DNA from 2 places in the Paenibacillus sp. NPDC058898 genome. Region 1 is predicted to be linked to the other one. Evidence: riboswitches for the same ligand, from Rfam matches in the RefSeq annotation. Region 1 holds a riboswitch; the other holds the start of a gene.
The links. A riboswitch is a leader RNA that binds a small molecule or an ion and turns the genes downstream of it on or off. The one in region 1 is predicted to bind cobalamin.
Positions count from the first base shown of each region.

Region 1 (3,130 bases):
GGCGAGACACCGGCCATCTGGATGAGCCGGAGATCGTACGGGGAACGGTGGAGACGGTTGCGGAGAATATCGTGGATGCGGTCATCGCTCCGCTGTTTTTTGCCCTGATCGGGGGAGCGCCGCTGGCGATGGCCTACCGGGCCGTGAACACGCTCGACTCCATGGTCGGTTATAAAAACGACAAATACCAGCATATCGGCTGGGCATCCGCAAGGCTGGACGATATCGCCAATTGGATACCGGCACGCCTGACCGCAGGACTGTTGACCATAGTGGCTGCGATGTTTTCGCTGCAATGGAAAAAAGCGATCAAGATGGTCAGAAGGGATGCGCGAAAGCACCCCAGTCCGAATAGCGGCTTCCCGGAATCGGCCGTAGCTGGTGCGCTGGGCATTCGTCTGGGAGGCGAGAATTCCTATCAAGGCGTGATCTCGTTCCGGGCTTACATGGGGGATCCCGAACGACCGCTTGAAGCGGAGGATATTCAGGTGACAAATCGTCTGCTGCTGGGCGTATCGGTATTGTTTACGTTACTGGGTACCGTGGTGCTCGGACTTGTGGCCGCAGCAGGAGGAAGCTTATGGATATGAGGATTACCCTGCATTTGGTCCGTCATGGCCGCACGTTGTGGAACGAGGAGCGCCGTTATCTCGGTCACGAGGATCAGGGGATTCTGGTGGAAGGAAGACAGCAGCTCCTCCCGCTGCGGGAAAGGTTTTGTACCAAGCAGTTCGTCCGGATCTATTGCAGTGATCTTCTTCGATGCAGGCAGACGCTGAATGTTATCTTACCGGATTCAACAATGTCCGCTATTCCTGATGATGAAGATCCGGGCAGGTTTATTCCAGGGGTCGAGTATGATCCGCGGCTGCGTGAGCTCGATTTCGGGGATTGGGAGGGGAACACCTACGAGGACTTGAAGTCGGATATCTCCTATCGGCGCTGGATTGATAACCCCGCAGAAGTTACGCCGCCAAATGGGGAGAGCTGGGAAGCGTTCTGTTCCCGGATTCAGGCATTCTTGACCGGATTGTATTTGGATTTGAAGGAACTGTTGCATGTGGAGGAAGATCCGGATACCCTTGTGCAGGCAGAGGCAGAGGCAGAGGCAGAGGCAGAGGCAGAGGCAGAGGCAGAGGCAGAGGCAGAGGCAGAGGCAGCCGGTTATGGTTGTGGGACACAGAGGGCCGAGTTGGATGTGCTTGTGGTCACCCATGGGGGCGTCATCCGGCAGATCACGGCAGCTACCCTTCCGCATACGGAATTCTGGGAAACGCAGGTGTCACCGGGCGAGGAGCTCAAGCTGCAATTGATATGGGATGGAGAACGCTGGCAAGGCGTGCGGTTAAGCTAATAAATGAAATCGTATGATATCGGTGCGGAATGGGCGATAACGGGATAAATCCGTATCATAAGGCATTTGAAATGACCGATTCTTTCGGTTGTAAGAGGAAGGTTTATCGCCTATAATTTTGGGCAGAGAAACCATGCTTGGCCTAACATACATAAATTCATATTATTTGCGAGGGTCCCGGACAGAAGGCGTTGTTGCCTTCTGCCGGGTTAATAGGGAAGCCGGTGCAAGTCCGGCACGGTCCCGCCACTGTGAAGCAGGGACTTCTTCATATGCCACTGAGCCATAGCGCTTGGGAAGGCGGAGAAGTCGTTACAGCCTGCAAGTCAGGAGACCTGCCCTCGGCGAATGAATGACGGTCCTTCGAGGAGAGGATTACGTTTGCCGGACCCATGCAGCATGTGTGGGCGGAAGTTTAAGGCGCTATCTGTGAACGGTTATCCAGATGTCCTTATGTTAAAACGTAATCCCTGAGTCCTTGTTTACGAGGAGTCAGGGATTTTTGCTTTTCTTTGGAGTATGACGATTGATGTTTTTCTCCCGGTAAGGATCGGTCGAAGGAATGTAAACGCGAAAGCGCCAGGTTCTCAATTATGCATAGGGGGATTTCAAGAGATGAAAGCATTAAACAAAACATGGTCCGTACTTCTAGTAGCCATACTGATGGCTCTGGCCTTGATTGGCTGTGGAGACAAAGAAGCGGCGCCGAAGGATACAACGCAGCCTGCACAGCAGGAAGAGCAGAATAACGAAGCGCCGGCGGATTCCGGCGAAGAGCTTAAAACGACGTATCCGCTGACCGTTAAGGATTCAACCGGGGTTGAAATGACGTTTGAGAAAGCTCCGGCCAAAATCGCATCCCTGACACCGTCCGAGACGGAAAAACTGTTCGCTTTGGGCCTGGATGAGGAAATCGTTGGCGTGTCCGATAATGACGATTATCCGGAAGCGGCCAAATCCAAGCCTAAATTGGGCGGGTTCCAAGTGAATGAAGAGGCTATTATTGCAGCCGATGCCGATGTGGTATTTGCGGCTTCGATGAATGCTCAGAATGCCGAGAAATTGCGTGAGCTTGGCGTTACCCTGTTCGTCAATGATCCGAAAACCATTGATGCCGTGATGGAGAACATCGAACTGATCGGACAAATTACGGACCGTCAAGCGGAGGCGAAAGCGGTCGTGGATCAGATGAAGCAGGAATTGGCTACCGTTACGGAAGCCGTGAAAGCCGTGAAGGATGAAGACAAGAAGAAAGTGTATGTGGAATTCTCTCCGGGATGGACCGTCGGCAAGGGCGAGTTTATGGATGAGATCATCACCTTAGCTGGCGGCGTCAACGCAGCCGGCGATGCGGAAGGCTGGTTCGAAATCAGTGAGGAAAATATTATTGCTGCGAACCCCGACGTCATTCTGTACACGGACGATGTGGTTGATGAAGCAACCAAGAAAACATTGGATCAGCTGATTAAGGAGCGCGGCGGCTGGGATCAGATCGAAGCCATCAAGAACGATCAGGTCATATCCGTGGATGCGAACCTGCTCAGCCGTCCTGGTCCCCGTGTGACGCAAGGGTTGGTGGAAGTGGCGAAGGCCGTTTATCCGGAACTGATGAATCCATGAGTAAAAAACTTGCAGGATTCGGTGTGGCCGGTATCATCCTATTACTGTTAACCTTGGTTGTCAGTCTCGGAATCGGCTCCGTGCACCTGCCTGTGAGAGAGATTGGGGCGATGCTGCTGCACCGGCTGCCGGGAATCGGCGATTCCATCGTTCCGG
Region 1 covers NZ_JBMOSM010000023.1:25,428-28,557, forward strand. Annotated here, with positions in the region: gene cbiB (adenosylcobinamide-phosphate synthase CbiB) at 1-590, shown strand, start outside; gene ACOZB4_RS32090 (histidine phosphatase family protein) at 581-1,354, shown strand; cobalamin riboswitch at 1,510-1,711, shown strand; gene ACOZB4_RS32095 (ABC transporter substrate-binding protein) at 1,970-2,974, shown strand; gene ACOZB4_RS32100 (FecCD family ABC transporter permease) at 2,971-3,130, shown strand, end outside.

Region 2 (3,130 bases), on a different contig from region 1:
TGGAGCCGTTCGGCGCGATAGCAAACAGCCATGCGTTACGGACCCCGCTTTCTTGTACTTCTTGCTGCAATTCGCGCCATTGTTCGGTGGTTACGAACTTGCCTTCATGCTCGCCGTCGGTGTAACCGCGGAACGTGAAGTACTCGCCGCTCTCCCAGTCGGAGCCTTTGAATTTCGGATAGTGGCCTTTTTCCTTGGCCAACTCCATGCTGGATTTAACGAGCAGGTAGTTGATGTGCTCATACAGGTTGTCGTTATATGCAACGGCTTCGTCGGATTCCCAGCGGATGCCTTCCAGCGCCAGCAAGTGATGCAGACCGAAGGTGCCGAGACCGACCGCACGGTATTGGCTGTTGGTATATTGAGCTTGCAGAACTTCAATATTGTTAATGTCGATAACGTTATCCAGCATGCGAACCTGGATCGGAACGAGACGCTCCAGCACACCAGCAGGTACAGCACGAGCCAAGTGGATGGAGTTCAGGTTGCAGACAACGAAATCGCCAGGGATTTTGGAAATTACGATCCGGGTTTGGCCGTCTTTCGTAACCAGTTCCTCTTGCTCAACAACTGTCGGAGATTGGTTCTGCATGATCTCGGTGCACAGGTTGGAAGAGTAGATCATGCCATGCGCAGAGTTCGGGTTCGCACGGTTGACCGTGTCGCGGTAGAACATGTACGGTGTACCCGTTTCAAGCTGGGATTTCATGATGCGCTTCATAATGTCGATAGCCTGTACCGTAATGCGCGGCAGCAGCGGGCTCGCCACGGCTTCAGCATACTTTTGACGGAATTCGCCTTCGCCTTGTCCTTGATCATAGAAGTCTTCCAGGCCCAGCGGACGGCCGTTCTCGTCTTTCCAGCCCATGATTTTCTTCACTTCATGTGGACAGAAGAGGCTCCACTCTTCACGTGCTTCTACAGCTTCCATGAACAGGTCAGGCAGACATACGCCGTGGAACACGTCATGTGCTCTCATGCGCTCGTCACCGTTGTTCAGCTTCAGATCCAGGAAGGACAGAATGTCTTTGTGGAACACATCCAGGTAAACCGCGATAGCGCCTTTACGAGTTCCCAATTGGTCAACGCTAACAGCGGTGTTGTTCAACTGGCGAATCCAAGGGATAACGCCGGAGCTGGTGTTTTTGTGACCGCGAATGTCAGAGCCGCGTGCACGAACTTTACCGAGGTAAACCCCGATGCCGCCGCCCATTTTGCTGAGACGGGCGATATCCGTATTGGAATCGAAGATTCCTTCCAGGGAGTCGTCCACGGTATCGATGAAGCAGCTGGAAAGCTGGCCGGCTACTTTTTTACCTGCGTTAGACATGGTCGGCGTAGCGGCCGTCATATACAGGTTACTCATGGCCCAGTAGGCTTCTTTGACAAGGTCAAGACGCTTGTCAGCTGGCTCGTTGTGCATGAGGAACATCGCGATGACCATGTACCGTTCTTGCGGAAGTTCCATGACGCGACCGTCAAAGTCGTTTGCCAGGTAACGCTCAGCCAGTGTCAACAGCCCGATGTAATCAAACAGCAGGTCGCGGCTTGGATCGATGCATTCGCCGAGTTCTTCGATTTGTTCTTTGGTGTAGCTGGTCAGAAGATCCTCGCGATAAATGCCTTTCTGTACAAGCTCTGTAATGAGCGGGTAGAAGGCACCGTATGGTTCTTCCGGGTATGCTTTGTATCGGCGGTTGGTGGCCGCTTTTTTATATAAAGAGGTCAGAAACGAACGCGCAGCTGCAAACTTCCAATCCGGCTCCTCTTTGGTTACAAGCTCAAGGGCGGACATCGTGAAGGCGTTGCTGATTTCTTCGCCGGTAACTTGCTCACCGCGCAATTTGGCATTGACGCCGCGAAGCAGGCGCTCTTTATCGAGCATGTCCAATCCTTTTAGAGTCCGGTCGGCATAGACGGAGAGACGAATTTCATCAAAGGCGAGCTGACGGTTGTTCGGTTTAACTACGAGCTGGGGCATGAATAAATTCCTCGCTTTCTTCGGGGGAAATATGAAAAAGGACATCAAAAAAACATTTTCTAAAACCCGCGGGCAGGCTTGAAAATGTCCGTGCGCTGTGATTCGAAAATGACGTTTGCCATAAGCCCATGAATGGGCATGATGTTATGTACAGACGCAAGCTTAACGAACACTTACCTAAAACCCCGTAGGTTGGTGTCTGCTGCATATAGGCAGGTCTCCTGACTTGAGCTACTTTCCTCAGCATTGCCTCCCCTGAGACCTTGATCCGGTTCCTCGGTGGCATATGTCGTATGTGGATGGCTGATAGATCATAAACAGCCTTAGGCCCTTACAGTGGCGGGACCGTGATGGATTTACACCATGCTTCCCTATTAAGCCGGACTGCCTTATAGGTTGATCCGGCACCTACATACACTATATTTGGTTGTTGTTAATCTAATTTAACCCAATATATTGTGTTTGTAAACTATATTCTTAAAATTGAACGCAAAAAGAATTATAGCAAACGAGCGGACATTGTGCCAGTTAAGAAACTGCCAAAAGGCCATAACATTTCCTGAATTGTGACCAAATGCGACCTTTTCTGCGCAGATACCACGTATATTATCGTTTTGACAAAATAGGATATATTCGTACGGAGAAACGAGGAAGATACACCATATCTTGTATGAAGTTACAGACAGACGGACTTTGATATGGAGGGTCAGAATTGATATGATAACTGTATCCGGGAGTTTAACGCATTCGGAAGCATTCCATATTAATGAGATGCAACGAGGGAGGTATTCAAGATGGCTATAGCGGAGGTAACGGTGATTCCGATCGGAACCGCAACAACGAGCTTGAGTTCTTATGTTGCCGAGATGCAGCGTATATTGAAACAACAGGATGGAATATCCTATGAGCTAACTTCGATGAGCACCATCATCGAGGGAGAGCTTAACATGATCTGGCGGGCGATTGAGGCTTTGCATGAAGCGCCTTTTCTGTCCGGTGCGAAGCGCGTATCGACTTCCGTGAAGATCGACGACCGCAGGGATCAAGTCTCCTCGAGCAAACAGAAGATCCAGTCCGTGCAGGAGAAATTAGGCGGGTAATGCCGCCAGTTACGGAGGATATTTCCGTAAGAATAGGACTTGCATTTTG
Region 2 covers NZ_JBMOSM010000012.1:168,077-171,206, forward strand. Annotated here, with positions in the region: gene ACOZB4_RS26505 (ribonucleoside-diphosphate reductase subunit alpha) at 1-1,981, opposite strand, end outside; cobalamin riboswitch at 2,176-2,408, opposite strand; gene ACOZB4_RS26510 (MTH1187 family thiamine-binding protein) at 2,776-3,081, shown strand.
Region 2: another riboswitch for cobalamin. It lies ahead of ACOZB4_RS26505 (ribonucleoside-diphosphate reductase subunit alpha); the one in region 1 lies ahead of ACOZB4_RS32095 (ABC transporter substrate-binding protein).